DNA from 2 places in the Leifsonia sp. Root112D2 genome. Region 1 is predicted to be linked to the other one. Evidence: predicted binding sites of a transcription regulator. Region 1 holds the regulator's gene; the other holds the start of a gene.
The links. The regulator LexA, encoded in region 1, represses DNA repair genes until DNA is damaged. The targets are predictions, from matches to a motif close to TCGAACANNTGTTCGA.
Positions count from the first base shown of each region.

Region 1 (8,909 bases):
CTTGGTCGAGGGCACTCCCGACACCAGCGGGTCGAGCGCCTTCGCCTGGCGGAACGCGCGTGCGAACGCCTTGAACTCAGCCTCGGCAATGTGGTGCGGGTCCCGGCCGCCGAGCACGGTGATGTGGGTCGTCAGAGCGGCGTTGAAGGTGATGGCCTCGAAGACGTGGCGAACCATTGAGCCGGTGAAGTGACCACCGATGAGGTGATATTCGAAGCCGCTCGGCTCTCCCGAGTGCACCAAGAAGGGGCGCCCGGATATATCGACGACCGCCTGCACGAGTGCCTCGTCGAGCGGTACCACGGCGTCCCCGAAGCGGGAGATTCCAGACTTGTCCCCCAGCGCCGTTCGAATGGCCTGTCCGAGCACGATGGCCACGTCTTCGACCGTGTGGTGCACATCGATCTCGATGTCGCCCTTGGCGCTCACGGTCAGGTCGGTGAGCGAGTGCTTCGCGAATGCCGTGAGCAGGTGGTCGTAGAACGGCACGGAGGTGTGGATCTCGGACTGCCCGGTGCCGTCGAGATCGAGCGAGAGCTCGATACTCGACTCACTGGTCTCACGCCGAAGCTGTGCGGTGCGGTTCACGGAGGTCATGTTCACGACTTTACCGGCACGGCCCCGCCACGGGCATCCGGTGCCAGCGGGGCTATCGCCTCGAGGAAGGCCGTGGTCTCCGCCTCGGTGCCCGCCGTAACGCGCAGGTGGCCGGGAATGCCGATATCGCGGATGAGCACGCCGCTCGCCAGCAGCGTTTCGAACACCGCGTTCGGCTCGTCCACACCGCCGAACAGCACGAAGTTGCTGCCGGTGCGGTGCGGTGTGAATCCCATGCGCTCCAGTTCGACGACAATTCGATCGCGCTGGGCAACAATCTCACCCACCATCGCGAGCATCTCGTCGGAGTGGGCCAGGGCGGCTGTTGCCGCCGCCTGCGTGAGCGCCGAGAGGTGATACGGCAGACGCACCAGCCGCAACGCGTCGAGCACTGCAGGGTCTGCGGCGAGGTACCCGAGCCGGACACCCGCGAAGGCGAATGCCTTGCTCATGGTGCGCGAGACGAGCAGCCGCTCGCGACCCTCAAGCAGCGTGAGCGCCGACGGCGCATCCGGTGGCATGAATTCGGCGTACGCCTCGTCGACGATGACGATGCCGTCGCTCGCCTCGTAGGCGGCAGCAACGACGTCGAGCCCGAGCGGGGTGCCTGTCGGGTTGTTGGGTGAGCAGAGAATGACGATGCTCGGCGTTGTGCGACGGATCTCGGCGACGACCGTGTCGGCGCTGAGCTCGTAGTCTTCGTCACGCGCGCCGGATATCCAGGCGGTGTCTGTTCCGGATGCCAGCAGCGGGTACATCGAATATGTCGGTGAGAATCCGAGCAGGCTGCGACCCGGGCCGCCGAAGGCCTGCATGATCTGCTGCAGCACCTCGTTGGAGCCGTTCGCCGCCCAGATATTCTCTCGGCTCAGGGCGTGGCCGAGATAACCTGCCAACGCATCGCGTAGCGCGGTGAACTCACGGTCCGGATAGCGATTCGCTCCACGCACGGCCCCGGAAACGGCTTCGACGATGTCGGCGACGACGTTCTCGGGCAACGGATGCGTGTTCTCGTTGACGTTCAGCGCGACCGGCACGTTCTTCTGCGGTGCCCCATACGGAGAGAGCCCCCGGAGGTTTTCACGGATGGGCAGATCAGAGAAGGAAATCACCCCATCATGCTACTGGGCCAGCCTTTGGGGACATGCTAGCGGCGACTGCCCGCGTACTGCACCGGGATGGCGACGCGCTGCCCCGGAGAAACGAGAGTGCTCGAGAGCTGGTTCACCGAAACGATGTCGGCAATGACGTCGCGAGGGTCGGAGTTCGGAGCTACTCGCTCGGCGATGGTCCAGAGGGACTCGCCGCTCTGCACGGTGGCGTAGCTGAAGTTCGTGTGCGCGCTCGAATCGGTGGCGACGGCCCCTCCACCGTTGAGGGCGAAGACGGCGGCCGCGACGACGAGCGGGATGGACGCGAGAGTGGTCAGAACGACGCGGCCCCGCCGAGTGAGGTGAAGGCGTGTCTTCGCGGGTGCCTGCGGAAGCCGCTGCGTGCTTACGCGCTCGGCACGAAAGCCTGTCACCGATACTGCCATTGCTGTGCTCATTACCCGACCTCCTCGGCCACTTCGCTCTCACCGGCTGTGAGGATATGCGAACGTATGTTCCGAATATATATTCGATTATTCGAAACCGCAAGCAGGAAATTGCTGAGCGAATACGCCGCCGATACCGCGACACACTCGAACACATGTTTGTTTATGCCGTTAACCCGGATACAGTTTCGATTGTCTGGGTATGACTCAATCAGGCACCACCGACATTCGGATTAGCCGGTTGGGGTCTTCACGAAGGGACGGCACGGTGACAAGCGACAATTCAGCGGCGAAAGAGCGAGTCGGCACTCGGCGACGCAAGAGCCTGAGCGCAAAGCAGCTGGCCATCCTCGAGGTCATCCAGCAGTCCGTCGCGTCGCGCGGCTACCCGCCGAGCATGCGTGAGATCGGCGACGCCGTCAGCCTCTCTTCGCTCTCCAGCGTCACGCACCAGCTCAATCAACTGGAGCTCAGCGGCTATCTGCGTCGGGATCCGAACCGCCCGCGTGCCCTTGAGATTCTCATCGACCTGCCGTCGTCATCCGCGACGCCGGACTTCGAGAACACCACGCCCATCGGCGACGCCACCATGGTGCCACTCGTCGGCCGCATTGCCGCGGGCATACCCATCACCGCCGAGCAGCAGATCGACGAGGTCTTTCCGCTCCCTCGCCAGCTGGTCGGCAAGGGCGAGCTCTTCATGCTCAAGGTGGTCGGCGAGTCGATGATCGACGCCGCCATCTGCGATGGTGACTGGGTGGTCGTGCGACAGCAGAACACGGCGGAGAACGGAGACATCGTCGCCGCGATGCTCGACGAGGAGGCCACCGTGAAGGTGTTTCGCCAGCGCGACGGCCACACCTGGCTGCTTCCGCAGAACTCGGCATTCGAGCCGATTCTGGGTGACTACGCCGAGGTGCTCGGCAAGGTCGTCGCCGTCTTGCGGTCACTCTGAGGCCGGAGCGGACTTCGCCTTCGTCGCTCGCCGTTCACCATTCCTGACTTCCCCAGCCAAAGCGACGCTTGACGGGGCAGAATCAGAATGAATGAATCCCAGACAGAGAGGTCTGAAAGCGATGACGAACACCATCAGCACAACGGCGCCCACAACGACGGGCCTGTACATCGGCGGTAAGGAGCGCGCGACCAGTGAGTCGCTTGCTATTCCCGACCCCGCCAAGCCCGGCCTCGTGGTCGGATACGCCGCCGCCGCAAGCCAGGAGGACGTCGCCGACGCCGTCGCGGCGGCAAAGGCCGCGTATCCGGCGTGGTCTGCCTTGTCGGCCACCGAGCGCGCCGCGCAGATGCTCGAGGCCATCACCGGAATCGACGAACTGCGCGACGAGGATGCGGCGATCCTCTCGCAGGAGAACGGCAAGGTGCGCGTTGAGGCATGGATCGACGCACTCGTCTTCGAGCTGCGGTGGAGGCTCGCGCTCGAACTCGCCGACGACGTCGATAACGGCCATGTGCTCTCACCCGCCCCTGGCATCCCAGTCACGACGACCGTGAGCTACCAGTCCCTCGGCGTCGTCACCGCAATAGTGCCGTTCAACTGGCCGATAGCGATTCTCGGTGCCGCCTTGCCACATGCGCTGCTCGCCGGCAACACCGCCATCGTCAAGCCGCCGCCCTCGGCACCGCTTGCCACCGCACGGGTCGTGCAGCGCATCGCCGAGAAGCTTCCTCCGGGCGTGCTCAACCTCGTGACGGGCAAGGATGCCGACATGACCGGTCTGATTCAGAACGAGGACGTGGCAAAGGTGTGCTTCACCGGCAGCGTCGGTGGCGGAAAGCGCATCATGGAGATGGCGTCGAAGTCGCTCACCCGCGTCACGCTGGAACTCGGCGGAAACGATGCCGCTGTGCTGCTCGACGACGCGATACTCGACGACACCCACCTCGATCGGCTATTCGCGGCCATCTACGACACCACCGGGCAGATCTGCATGAACGCCAAGCGGGTCTACGTGCACCGCTCACGGCTCGACGAGGTGGTCGCCGGGCTCTCGGCGCGACTGGAGAAGACGGTGCTCGGGTACGGCCTCGACGAGGGTACGACGATGGGGCCGCTGCACTCCCCCGTGCAGAAGGCCTTCGTGACCGAGATCATCGAGGAGGCGAAGAGCGCGGGCGCGACGGTTCTCGAGTTCGGGGAACTTCCCAGCGGCGACGAGTTCGTCGGCGGAAACTTCGTGCGCCCGGCCATCGTCATCGACCCCGACCCCTCGCTGCGCGTTGTGACCGAGGAGCAGTTCGGCCCGGTGATCCCCATCATCCCCTTCGACACCGAGGAGGAAGCCGTGGCGTTCGCCAACGACAGCTGGGGTGGACTGTGCGGCTCTGTCTGGACGGCGAGCGTCGAGAGCGCGAATCGCGTCGGCTCGCAGCTCGTCTGCGGATACGTCTGGGTGAATGATCACGGCGCGACCCGCCTCGACCTGCGCGCCCCGTTCGGTGGCATGAAGCAGTCGGGATTCGGTCGAGAACAGGGCATCGAGGGCGTTCGAGCCTTTCAGGACACCCGCGCCATAGCCCACCTCGACGCCGAGGCGCTTGCGCAGATGGCTCACTGACGCCGACGGCGCGCGGGGATTGCCCGCCACACACGGGGGTCCGGCGCCAGCCGGGCCCCCTTCTGTGGCGGGTCAGTGTGTTGCGCTGGCGAATGCGGTGAAGACGGACTCGTACTCGGGCATCATCAGGGCACGGATGCGTGTGCCCGCCGCCACGTATTCCGTCTCCAGAACCCGTCCACGCTCGTGCAGCGCCGCCACCAGGTCGCCCCGGTCATAGGGAATCACCACGTCGATCTCGATCGACGGATCGGGAAGCAACCGCGCTATCGCCGCGAGCACGTCATCGACGCCCTCGCCGGTGCGCGCCGAGACGAACACCGCGTTCGGCTCCAGTCCGCGCAAAACCAGGCGGTCGTCATCCGTCACCAGATCGGCCTTGTTGAAGACCACGAGCTCGGGGATGTCGCGGGCACCGACCTCGCCTATGACGTCTCGCACCGTGGTCAGCTGGCTGGCCGGGTCGGGATGGGAGGCGTCGACGACGTGAACGATGAGGTCTGAATCGGCAACCTCTTCAAGCGTGGATCGGAATGCCTCCACCAGTTGGTGGGGCAGATTGCGCACGAAGCCCACGGTGTCGGTGAGCGTGTACAGGCGGCCGTCCGCCGTGACAGACTTGCGCACCGTCGCATCCAGGGTGGCGAAGAGCGCGTTCTCGACGAGCACCCCCGCCTTGGTGATGCGGTTGAGCAGACTCGATTTTCCGGCGTTGGTGTAGCCGGCAATTGCCACGGACGGCACCGCGTTGCGTCGACGGTTGGCCCGTTTCGCCTCACGGGCCGGCTTGAATCCGACGATCTGCTTGCGCAGCTTGGCCATACGGGTGTGGATGCGACGGCGATCGAGCTCGATCTTCGTCTCACCGGGTCCGCGCGATCCCATACCGGCGCCCGCGCCGCCCACCTGGCCACCGGCCTGCCGTGACATCGACTCGCCCCAGCCGCGCAGGCGGGGCAACAGGTATTCGAGTTGCGCGAGTTCGACCTGCGCCTTGCCCTCGCGGCTCTTGGCATGCTGGCTGAAGATATCGAGAATGACAGCTGTGCGGTCGATGACCTTGACCTTGACGACATCCTCAAGCGCACGGCGCTGGCTCGGTGCGAGTTCGGTGTCTGCTATCACGGTGTCGGCCCCGAGCGAGGCGACGAGAGACTGCAGTTCCTGCGCCTTGCCGCGACCGAGATACGTGCTCGGGTCGGGGTGCGGGCGTCGCTGCAACAGGCCGTCGAGCACCACGGCTCCGGCCGTCTCGGCCAGCGCTGCGAGCTCACGCATCGAGTTCTCCGCGTCGGCCTGCGAGCCCTGCGAATACACGCCGATGAGCACGACGTTCTCGAGACGCAGCTGACGGTATTCGACCTCGGTGACGTCTTCGAGTTCCGTCGAGAGCCCGGCGACCCGGCGCAGCGCTGCGCGCTCCTCGCGATCCAACTGCTGACCGTCGTGATCGCCCTCGGGATTCTCGGCCCCTGCATCCCCTTGCAGGGCCTGCGCCCCGGTCGAGAACAGGGAGTAGCCTGATGCGCGCGCCGCGGCGTTCTGTAATACGCGAGCGACGACATCCGTCTCGCTCAGGCTGTCATCACGGCTCTCACCGTCGGCATCTGTGCCGGGCTCGATATCGTTGCCGCCATCGCGGTCACTACTCGTCGTCTTCGTCATTCCCATTAACCCTAGTTGCTTCAAGGTGCGATACGTTTCCTGTATGTCCACGCCAGACCACTACTTCTCAGCCACGCCCGAAAGCGAACTTCGGCTGAAGACGTTCACGGTCACCCTGGCCGGGCGCACCGTGGAACTCACTACCGCGAATGGCATCTTCAGCCCGGAGCGTATCGACTCCGGCACCCAGGTGCTGCTCGCGAACACCCCTGCCGCTCCTCCCGGTGGCAATCTGCTCGATCTCGGCTGCGGTTGGGGGCCGGTCGCCCTCACACTCGCGCTTGAGAGTCCGCATGCCACCATCTGGGCCGTCGACGTCAACGAACGGGCGCTCGACCTGGTGCGGCGTAATGCCCGCACGCTCGGCCTCGACAATGTCAACGCCGTGCTGCCGCAGGATGTTCCCGCCTCGCTCGCGTTCACGACGATCTGGTCGAATCCGCCGATTCGGGTGGGCAAAAACGAGTTGCACAATCTGATGACCAGCTGGCTGCCACGCCTTGAGCCGGGTTCGGATGCCTGGCTCGTCGTGCAGCGCAACCTCGGTTCCGATTCGCTGCATCGCTGGCTGCAGGGCGCCCTGCCGAGTCAGTTCAGCACCATCCGTGCCGCCACCGGCAAGGGGTACCGGGTGCTGCGCGTGCGGCATCGCCTCGACGAGGCGTAGCTCGGGTGACGTTCGGTCGGGTCGGGCTCGGTCGCGTTCAGTCGAGTTCGAGGGCGCCGGTATAGACGAGTTCGGCGGGCCCCGACAGGGAGACGTGCTCACCGTCTTCGGCAGGGAACATCCGTACACCGACGGTGCCGCCCGGCACGTCGACGCGCCACTGATCGGGGGCGGCGCTGCCCGCCCAGTATCGGGTGGCCAGCGCTGCGGCCACGGCACCGGTGCCACAGGAGAGCGTCTCACCGCTACCTCGCTCGTGCACGCGCATCCGAATGCGGCCTATGCCGTCTTTCACCAGCGGATCCCGCGGCACCACGAACTCGACGTTGGCGCCCTCTTCGGGCGACGGTTCGATGATGGGGATGTAGCTCAGGTCGGCGGAATCCAGTTCGGCCTCGTCGGCCAGCGCGACGACGACGTGCGGGTTGCCCACACTGATGCCGAGCCCGGGGCGCGCAACAGGAACCTCGCGGGCGCGCACCAGCGGCTCGCCACCGTCGAGCTTCCATCGCCCGAGGTCCACCTGAAAACCGTTGCGGCCCTGCTGCAGATCGCGCACGCCGCCGCGCGTGCCTATCGCCAGGGTGTCGCCATCGGCGAAGTGCACGAGGCCCTCCGCGAGCAGATAACGGGCGTAGACACGGATGCCGTTTCCACACATCTCCGCGATGCTTCCGTCGGCGTTGTGGTAGTCCATGAACCACTCGGCGGCCGAGTCCTCCTCGAGCGCGGCCGCCCCATCGGGCAGGCTGCGCGAGCGCACGGCGCGGATGATGCCATCGGCCCCGACCCCGAAATGCCTGTCGCAGATATTCGCGATCTGGGTGGGCGTGAGTTCGATCTCACCCTCGGGGTCGGTGAAGAGCACGAAGTCATTGCCGGTGCCGTGGCCCTTGGTGAAGTGCAGGGTGATCGCCATGTGAATCAGTCTAGGGTGGCCGTCGCACGCTCGATGAGAGGGGGCGCGTCCGTCGCATCCGGCTCGGTATCGAGCCACGTGATGCCCGGGTAGCGTTTGAACCAGCTCATTTGGCGTCGAGCGTAGCGCCGGGTGAGTTGCTGCGTCCGCGCTATCGCCTCGGCCTCGCTGAATTCGCCGCGCAGCTGAGCGAGCGCCTGGGCGTAGCCGATGGCGCGGCTCGCGGTAGTGCCATGGTCGATGCCGAGCGGAATCAGCGCAGTGGCCTCGGCGACCAGTCCATCGCGCCACATCCGTTCGACGCGGGCATCCAGACGCGCGGTCAAGCGCTCGCGCGGAGTGCGAAGGCCGATGATGTCGACCGGACGCCACGGCATCGGCCGCTCGGGAAGCGCGCCACCGTGCCCCTCTGCGGCAAGCTCATGCACTTCGAGCGCGCGCACCACCCGCCGCCCGTTCGCCGGATCGACCCGTGCGGCGGTGGCGGGCGCGAACTCACGTAGCCGGGCATGCAGCGTGCCCGGTCCGAGCCGCGCGAGCTCGGTCTCGAGGCGCGCCCGAACGGCGGGGTCGCGCGGCGGGAACGCGAAATCGAAGATCACGGAGGAGACGTACAGCCCGGACCCGCCGACGAGGATCGGAACCGCGTGTCGCTGCAGGATCTGCTCGACGATGTCACGCGCCCTCGGCTGGTACCAGGCGACGCTCGCGTCTTCGGTGACGTCGAGCACATCGAACAGATGATGCGAGATTCCCCGGCGATCACGCTCCGGCACCTTGGCGGTACCGATGTCCATGCCCCGGTAGAACTGCATCGCGTCGGCGTTGACGATCTCCGCGAGCTGCCCGCGGGCACGGATGCGCTCCGCGAGATCGAGAGAGAGCTCGGACTTTCCGGTGCCGGTCGGTCCGACGACCGCGATCAGCGCGGGGCGCCTCTCAGCGTTG
Region 1 is NZ_LMCU01000002.1:237,241-246,149, forward strand. Features, by position in the region: gene hisB (imidazoleglycerol-phosphate dehydratase HisB) at 1-597, opposite strand, end outside; gene ASC63_RS14945 (histidinol-phosphate transaminase) at 600-1,709, opposite strand; gene ASC63_RS14950 (LysM peptidoglycan-binding domain-containing protein) at 1,745-2,146, opposite strand; gene lexA (transcriptional repressor LexA) at 2,403-3,089, shown strand; gene ASC63_RS14960 (aldehyde dehydrogenase family protein) at 3,211-4,710, shown strand; gene hflX (GTPase HflX) at 4,783-6,375, opposite strand; gene ASC63_RS14970 (class I SAM-dependent methyltransferase) at 6,419-7,042, shown strand; gene dapF (diaminopimelate epimerase) at 7,080-7,961, opposite strand; gene miaA (tRNA (adenosine(37)-N6)-dimethylallyltransferase MiaA) at 7,967-8,909, opposite strand, start outside; gene miaB (tRNA (N6-isopentenyl adenosine(37)-C2)-methylthiotransferase MiaB) at 8,901-8,909, opposite strand, start outside.

Region 2 (8,909 bases), on a different contig from region 1:
ACACCCACGAAGGAAAAGCGTGACCAGATGCCACCCTGCTCTGCGGACTCCAGAAGAAAGGTGCCGGGTCGGCCCGCCGCGAGCTTGCGATAGATGCCGACCGGGCTCTCGCCGTCTGCGAAGAGTTCGCGGGTCACCGGGATCACGCGGTGCTCGGCGAGCAAGGCCGCGAAATCGCTCGAGGTGGTCGTACCGGTTGCGGTAGTCATTGCTGCGGCTCCAGGGGGCCAGAAACGGTGGGGTTCAGAATGGTGGGGTTCAAAGGATCGACGTCGAAGCAGGCGTGCGCGCCGGTGTGGCAGGCGGCGCCGATCTGCTCCACCTGAACCAACAGGGTATCGCCGTCGCAGTCGAGCGCCGCGCCGCGCACATACTGTGCGTGGCCGGAGGTGTCGCCCTTGCGCCAATATTCGCGGCGGGAGCGCGACCAGAACGTCACACGGCCCTCGGTCATGGTGCGCCGAAACGCCTCGGCATCCATCCAGCCCATCATGAGCACCTCATGGCTGTCCCACTGCTGAATGATCGCCGGCACCAGGCCCGCGTCGTTGAAGGTAATACGGTCAAGGCCTTCCACCGCGCGGTCGTCGGTCATGAGCGCACCTCCAGTCCTGCTGCGGCGAGGGAAGACTTGACCTCGCCGATGGTGATCTGTCCCGAGTGGAAGACGCTGGCAGCAAGCACAGCATCGGCTCCGGCCACGATGGCCGGCGCGAAGTGCTCGACGGCTCCCGCGCCCCCGGAGGCGATCACGGGAACAGAGCTGATACCGCGCATGAGCGCTATCAACTCGGTGTCGAACCCGGCCTTGGTGCCGTCGGCGTCAATCGAGTTCACGAGCAACTCACCCGCGCCGAGCGCTATGGCCTGCTCGGCCCATTCGAGCGCATCGAGCGTCGTCTCGGTGCGACCGCCGTGGGTCGTCACCACGAAACCGGATGCCGTACCCGGCGCCCGCTTCACGTCCAGCGACAGCACCAGCACCTGGGCACCGAAGCGGTCGGCTATCTCGCCGATGAGGGCGGGGCGCGCAATCGCGGCGCTGTTCACGCCGATCTTGTCCGCTCCGCTCGCCAGCAGGCGGGAGACGTCCTCCGTACTGCGCACTCCCCCGCCGACGGTCAGTGGTATGAAGACCTGTTCGGCCGTCGCCCGCACCACGTCGTAGGTCGTGTTGCGGTTGTCGACGGTCGCCGTGACGTCGAGAAAGGTCAGTTCATCCGCGCCCTGCTCGTAGTAGCGCCGGGCGAGTTCAACGGGATCGCCCGCGTCGCGCAGGTTCTGGAAGTTGACCCCCTTGACGACGCGTCCGTCTGCCACGTCGAGGCAGGGAATGACCCGCACCGCGAGGGACATCTCAGATCCTGGCCGCGTGGATGGGCGTGACGAGAATGGCGCGCGCGCCGAGGTCGTACAGCGCGTCCATCATGTGGTTGGTGCCGTCGCGACGCACCATCGCCCGCACGGCCACCCATTCGGGGTCGCGCAGCGGCGACACCGTTGGCGACTCCACGCCGGGGGTCAGCGCAACGGCCTGCTCGAGCAGCTTGACCGGCAGGTCGTAGTCCATGAGCACGAACTGGCGAGCCACCATGACGCCGTGCAGCCGCCGCAGCAGAACGTCGACGCCGTGTACGTCGCCGGCCGCGGCATCCGGCTCGCGACTGATGAGTACGGCCTCCGAGGCGAGAATGACCGGGCCGAAGATCTCCAGGCCCTGTTTCTGCAGGGTTGAGCCGGTCTCGACGACATCGGCGACCGCATCCGCGACGCCGAGGCGCACCGCGGACTCGACGGCGCCGTCCAGGGTGACGAGATCGGCCGAGATCCCGGATGCCGCGAGAAAGCTCCCGACGAGTCCCGGATAGCTTGTCGCCACACGGGTGCCCTCGAGGTCGGCGAGCTCCGAGAACGCACCCGTCGGGCCGGCGAAGCGGAACGTCGACTTTGCGAAGTCGAGTGTGGCGATCTCTGCCGCGCTCGACCCGGAATCCAGCAGCAGGTCGCGCCCCGTGATGCCCACATCGAGCGCGCCGGAGCCGACATAGGTGGCGATGTCGCGGGGGCGCAGGTAGAAGAACTCAACGTCGTTCTGCGGGTCGGCGACGATGAGTTCTTTGGGGTCGCGGCGACCGTTGTAGCCGGCCTCGAGCAGCATTTGTGCTGCGGTTTCAGACAGGGAGCCCTTGTTGGGCACCGCAATTCTCAGCATGGTGATGGCCTATCGATAAAAGTGTCAGGGGGTGTGATGTTCGAACATCTGTGGTGTGCACATCACAGATGTCGGTACACATCCGCCGTCGACAGCCCGCGCTCAATCATGAGCACCTGCAGGTGGTAGAGCAGCTGCGAGATCTCCTCGGCCGTGTTCTCTGTGGTCTCGTATTCGGCGGCCATCCACACCTCGGCGGCCTCCTCGACGATCTTCTTGCCGATGGCATGCACGCCGGCGTCGAGTTCCGCAACGGTGCGAGAGTCGGCCGGACGGGTCCTGGCTTTCTCGCTCAGCTCGGCGAAGAGGTCGTCGAAAGTTTTCACGAATACAGGCTACCGGTATCGCATCAGTGGCTGTGTCGCGCGGCCGTCTCGCGCAGCAGCGCGATCCGGGCAGCGGGGTCTTCGGAGGCGAAGACGCTGGAGCCGGCCACGAAGGTGTCCGCCCCGGCCTCCGCCGCGGTCACTATGGTTTCCTCGGTGATTCCGCCGTCGACCTGCAACCACACGTCGAGACCGGATTTCAGGGCTCGTTCGCGCAGCATCCGCAGCTTGGGCATCGTCTCGGGCATGAACGACTGGCCGCCGAACCCGGGTTCGACGGTCATGACGAGTACTTGATCGAATTCGGCCAGCAGCTCGAGATAGGGCTCGATGTCGGTGCCTGGCTTGAGCGCGACGCCGGCGCGCGCGCCCATCTGCCGCAACTGGCGTGCCAACGCAACCGGATCGCTCGTCGCCTCGGCGTGGAAGGTGACAGAGAACGCGCCGAGCTCGGCGTATCCAGGCGCCCAGCGCTCGGGGTTTTCGATCATGAGGTGCACGTCGAGCGGAATCGTCGCCACATCCTGCACACGACCGACCATTTGGGGCCCGAAGGTGAGGTTTGGCACGAAATGGTTGTCCATGACGTCCACGTGCACGAGATCGGCGCTGGAGATGCGGCCCAGATCGCGCTCGAGGTTCACGAAGTCGGCGGCGAGAATGCTCGGATTGATTCTGACGGGCATGGTGCCAGCCTAGCGGCGTGGGGTGAGGCCGGGGTCGTGCAGGAGAGTGAGCGCATACGCAAACGGCGGCGTGAACTCAGACTCGGGATGCTCGCGGGGATCGATCAGCTCGACGCCGCGCACATCCTCGACGTTCTCGATGGGCTTCACGGTGTCAAGCACGCGCACGATGGCAATCGACCCGCGATGGTTCGAGTTGACCGGCTCGCCGGTACTCGACTCTGTGATGAAGAAATCGAATGGATGCCACGACACGACGTGAACGTCGGCTACCCCGCATTCCTCGTGTAGCTCCCGAAGAAGCGTCTCCTCGGATGTCTCGTCGCCTTCGGGCGACCCTCCCGGAAGGTCGAGCATGCCTGTGTACGGGCCTCGCGCCTTTCGGATCGCCACGACGCGGCCGTTCTGACGCCATGCCCCGTAGACGCCGTAGTGTGCCACCAATGCAGCCTATGGGGTTCGGAACCTGAGCGAGATTGCAACCTGACCGCCCTCAATCCATCGGCAAGTCCCTCGCTCGAAAATGTGAGATAAATATTCGATAGCTTGTCGAACTGTCCTCTCACAATGTCGGTGGTGTGTTCGATAGTTGAGTCATGGTCGAAAACGAGGAAAGCGACGAGACGCGTGAACTGAAGACGCGCCTGTCCGCTGCCGCGTTGTTGAACGCATCGCTTGCGGCCGTGCAATGCCTGCAGATGAACGCGATCTACGAGGCCGTGTTGCTGGCCCGGCGGCATCCGGAGTTATACGTGCTGCCGGGTGCGGCGCAGACGCGTGCGGAGGGCATCCGGCTCGCCGAGCGCTCGGTCGTCTTCGACCTGGCTTTGCGCCTGTCGAAATCGGAGAACGTGATCTGGTCGCTGCTTCACGACACGGAGACACTGATCGCGCGGCTGCCGAAGGTGTGGGCGGAGTTTCGAGGCGGCCGAGTGCCCCACAGTAATGTGCGCACTGCTGCCGAACTGGCGCGAAGCCTCCCCGACGATTCACCGGTCTTCGATGAACTCGATGCGCTGCTCGTCGACAGGGCTGCACGACTGACTCCGTCGAAATTCCGTACGGCAGCGCGTGTGATCCGTGAGCGGCTGCATCCGGCGGACCCGGTTGAGCGTCATCAGGCGGCGGCCGTTGATCGGCGAGTCGAGATCGAACCGGCCGATGACGGCATGGCGTGGATGCATCTCTACTCGGATGCGCCCGCCATCATGAAGATCGACGCGCGCCTGACCGCGGCGGCGTCACGGCAACGAGCGCAGTCCGATGAGAGCCGCACCCTGGCTCAGTTGCGTGCGGATGCCGCGGCCGACCTGCTCACCGGTAGAGGAACTCCGAACGAGGTTGTGACCCACGTGCAGATCTCGGTGCCGGTGACGACGCTGCTGAATCAGCCCACGTTGCTCACACAGGCACAGCTGGCTCCGGCCGTCCTTGACGGTTACGGACCCATTGATGAGGCGACCGCACGGTTGCTGGTGGCGGATGCCCCGTCGTTCCGGCGAATCTTCACGGATCCGATCAGCGGTGTCGACCTGAACATGGACCGGCGAAGCTACCGCCCCACCGCGGCACAGCGTGAGTGGCTGCGACGCAAGTTCCGCAGCTGTGTTGTTCCGCACTGCTCCAGAGCGTCGCGTGAGTGTGACCTGGACCACACGACCGATTGGCAGTTCGACGGCACCACCAACGACGACAACCTCGCCCCGCTCAGCCGCGGGCACCACAGCCTCAAACACAAGACGAAAATCACGCTGAGTCGCGCCGAAGGCGGTCGCTATGCCTGGACCACGCCCACGGGCTTTACGCGCACCAGCGATCCGCCGCCCTTCTGATACTCAGAAGGCCAGGAGCGCCTGACTGTAGAGCTCGCGGTGCAGGCGAGTGTGACGCGAGACCACCAGGCACCGACGGTTGAGCCAGCTCGCGTAGTGTCCTTCGTAGGGCAGCTGCACGACGGTGTGCAGGCCGTGCTCCCAGGCAGTGATGAGTGCCGGCAGCGCTTGCCGTTCGGGCGTGTCTTCCAGCCTCAGCGCGTGCTCGCCTCTGATCAAGGATCGCCAGCGGTTCACCGCGCCAAGGTCGATGCCTTCTTGCCAGATCTCGGAGGGCCCCCAGAACCGGTGATCAAGGTCCTCGTCCGGAGTTTCGGCGATTGCTCGCAAGGTGCCTTCGTCGGGAACGTTACTGACCGTCGGCGCATCGAATCGTGACCAGGCACGATCCCAATCGCGCAACCACAGCCGTTCCACATCCGCCGGATTCCAGCCATCAGGTGGTGCCGAGGCGACGACCTCGAACGCAGGATCCAGCGGCGGGACTGAGGGAATGCTCAGCGACCACGCAGCGCGGACGTAAAGCATCTGATCGAGCGGGAACGGACCATCTTCGATGGCGATCACCATGTCGTGAGGCCACGGGTTGCCGGGCAACGGCCGATCTGCGCGCATGGTCGATCTTTGCGCGAATGGAGACCACCCGGCAAGCGCCGACACCCGAGAGCGGCGCCGCTACGTGCGTTCCGTCGAGGGCTGCTTCGTCAGCAGGGCGATGAACATCGCGTCAGTGCCGTGCCGGTGCGGCCACAACTGCACCTGGTCGTCGCGGCCCGCGAGATCTGGTTCGGTGAGCGTGACGGCCGAGACCAGCTGGCGGGTCGGCAGCGGCTCGATCTCGCCGTGCCAGCGTTTGACCGCATCGTCGACGGCAATGCGCGTCTCTGCCACATGCGGCGAGCAGGTCACGTAGGCGAGAATGCCCCCCGGCTTCAGTGCGCGCACCGCGGCGTCGAGCAGTTCGGCCTGCAGACGCCCCAGTTCTGCCACGTCTCGGGGCGACTTGCGCCAGCGGGCCTCGGGGCGCCGACGCAGTGCGCCGAGGCCGGTGCATGGGGCATCCAGCAGAATGCGGTCGAAACCTTCGGGGTCGCTCTCGCCTATCGAGATGCCGTCGCGTTCCCAGACCGGCGTCTCGCCCGGAACGGGCGCTAACGCATTGCGCACCAGTTCGGCGCGTGCGGGTACCAGCTCGTTGGCGATCAGGGTCGCGCCGCCGAGGCGTGCCTCGGCGGCCAGCAACGCCGCCTTGCCGCCAGGCCCGGCACACAGGTCGAGCCAGCGCTCTCCCGCAACAACCGGGCGTGCCCGGGTAAGCGCGAGCGCCGCGAGCTGCGAGCCCTCGTCCTGAACCCGCACGGCACCCGCATTGCCGGTCACGATGGCCTGGGGGTCTCCCCCGGCCAGCACGAAGCCGGTGGGCGCGAAACGATTGCGCTCGGCATCCGCCGGAATCTCGGCAACACCGGGCAGTGCCACGAGGTTCACGCGCGGCGGCGCGTTGTCCGCCTCGAGCAGGGCCTCGAGTTCACTCGCGCGCCCCTCAGCCTCCAGCGCCTGCCGAAACGCGCGAATGATCCAGGCCGGATGCGACGCCAACGCGCCCAGCGCGTCATCAGCGCCGTTCGCCGCGGCCCGCACGCGCTCCCGCCATTCATCGGGCGTGTGCCGGGTGATCTCGCGCAGCACGCCGTTGCAGAAGCCCGTCGCCGACTGTGACCCGACGGTGTGGGCGAGCGCGACGGACTCATTGACGGCGGCGTGCTTCGCGACGCGCATCGAGAGAAGCTGGTGCGCGCCGAGACGCAGCACGTCCAGAATCGGCGCGTCGATTTTGTCGACATCGCGGCGCGCGGCCAGCGCAATGACGCGGTCGTAGTAGCCGAGCATGCGCAGCGTGCCGTACGTGAGTTCGGTGGCCAGGCCGGCATCCGCCTGTGACAGGCCCGCCCGGGCAATGCGGGTAGGCAGCAGCAGGTTGGCATAGGCATCCGACTCGCGCACGGCCGTGATGACCTCCAGCGCCACGCGACGGGCCGGCTGCGCGTACGAGCCGACTCTGTTCGGTCGCCCGCCGGATGGCTTGGGGTTCATCGCGCCACCGCCTTCTCGCGATTCGCGAGGCCGCGCCACCAGTCGAGCGCACACATGGGGCGCTTGCCCGCGGGCTGAACCTCGAGAAGTCGAATCGGGTGGCTTGCGGTGCCCACGAGCACCCCGGCCGCATCCGCCTCGAGTGCGCCAGGGGCAAGCCCGGAGGCATCGGGCGCGAGTCGCGCTGCGCCGATCTTCAGCCGCTGGCCGTCGATTTCCGTGAAAGCGCCGGGTTCCGGTGTGACGGCACGAATGCGGTTGTACGCCTCCGTTGCGCCGACGGTCCAGTCGATGCGGGCATCCTGCAGAGTGATCTTTGCGGCGGCGGTCGGCTCGCCCCGCTGCGGTGACGCTGTCGCGCGCCCGGCGGCGAGATCGTCGACGACTGTCGCTAACAGTTCGGCTCCGGTGTGCGACAGTGCGTCGAGCAGTTCGCCGGATGTTTCATCCGGCCCGATGGCGCGGCTGAGGCTCGCGTAAACATCACCAGCATCCAGGCCCGCCACGAGCTGGAACACGGCGGCGCCGGTCGCGGTGTCGCCGGCGAGGATGGCCCCCTGAACGGGGGCTGCACCACGCCAGCGCGGCAGCAGCGAGAAGTGCAGGTTGATCCAGCCGAGCCGTGGCGCGCTCAAAAGGGGCTCGCGCACCAGGCCGCCGTAGGCGACTATCACGCCGAGATCCGGCGAGAGGGCGGTGATCTCGGCGGTTGTGGCCTCATCGAGCCGGTTCGCCTTGATCGTCGGGATGCCGAGTTGGGCGGCGTGCGCGGCGACGGCCGAGGGCGTGAGCACTCGTTTGCGTCCGAGCGGCGCGTCGCTGCGAGAGATGACGGCGACGACATCGTGGGGGCCGTCGGCCAGCACCTGAAGCGCGGCAACGGCAACGTTCGGGGTTCCGGCGAACACGAGCCTCATGCGGCGGTCGGTGTGCTCAAGGAATCAGGGGTAAAGGCGTGGATCACAGAATCTCCGGGTCATCGAAACGTACTCTGAGTGTAGGCGCTGGCCGAAAGCCGCCCTTGCCGGCCGGGGCTTTGCGGCGGCTGGTCGCATTGCGAATCACGGCCGCGCGCAGCGTGGCGGCAACATCGGCGCCATGGCCGTATTCGAAACGCACGATGCTGCGCACGAGCCCAGCGTCGAGGGGCACCGGCCCAAGCGTGTCGAGCACCGTCTCGGCGTCAAGCTGGGCGATTGCGGCCTCGACGGCCTGGCTGGCTCCGGTGATGGATGCGACGCGCACCGCGGGGGGAAACCGCAGCTCCCGGCGGTCCGCCAGCTCGCGCGACGCGTAGCCATCCGTGCGCCACGTCGCCATGGCCTGGGCGAGCGGTCCCGCAACGCCGACGAGCATGGTGGTGGCGCCGGGCGCGGCCAGCGCGGCGGCATTCATCCACCAGCGCAGGCAGTCCTCGCCGATGCGCAGGGACTCGCGGGCCAGCATCCGTTCGCCGTCGAGCAGCAAGATCGCTTGATAGCCGCCCGCGGCAATCGGTTCGGCGCCACGGGTGGCGACCACGAGCGCGGGCTTCGCGTCGACTGAGCGAACCGGATGCTCGCCATCGGCAATCACGACGCGCACCCCGGGAAACGCGCGGCCGAGATCTTCGACCGTGCGGGCGCTGCCCGCGCCGACACGACGCAGCTTCGTGTGCTCGCAGTTGTCGCAGACCCAGTCGGTGGCGAGGGCGCCGCACCAGCCGCAGGAGGGCACCGAGCGCGCGGTGGACTGGCTCAGGGGCCCCTCGCAGCGGGTG
Region 2 is NZ_LMCU01000001.1:2,778,725-2,787,633, reverse strand. Features, by position in the region: gene ASC63_RS13045 (anthranilate synthase component I) at 1-209, opposite strand, end outside; gene hisI (phosphoribosyl-AMP cyclohydrolase) at 206-595, opposite strand; gene hisF (imidazole glycerol phosphate synthase subunit HisF) at 592-1,356, opposite strand; gene hisG (ATP phosphoribosyltransferase) at 1,358-2,212, opposite strand; gene ASC63_RS13025 (phosphoribosyl-ATP diphosphatase) at 2,275-2,538, opposite strand; gene rpe (ribulose-phosphate 3-epimerase) at 2,562-3,224, opposite strand; gene ASC63_RS13015 (NUDIX domain-containing protein) at 3,234-3,665, opposite strand; gene ASC63_RS13010 (HNH endonuclease signature motif containing protein) at 3,821-5,056, shown strand; gene ASC63_RS13005 (hypothetical protein) at 5,060-5,626, opposite strand; gene ASC63_RS13000 (RsmB/NOP family class I SAM-dependent RNA methyltransferase) at 5,732-7,150, opposite strand; gene fmt (methionyl-tRNA formyltransferase) at 7,147-8,067, opposite strand; gene ASC63_RS12990 (hypothetical protein) at 8,111-8,909, opposite strand, start outside.
Region 2: the regulator LexA is predicted to act here: its motif matches at 3,751-3,766, upstream of ASC63_RS13010 (HNH endonuclease signature motif containing protein).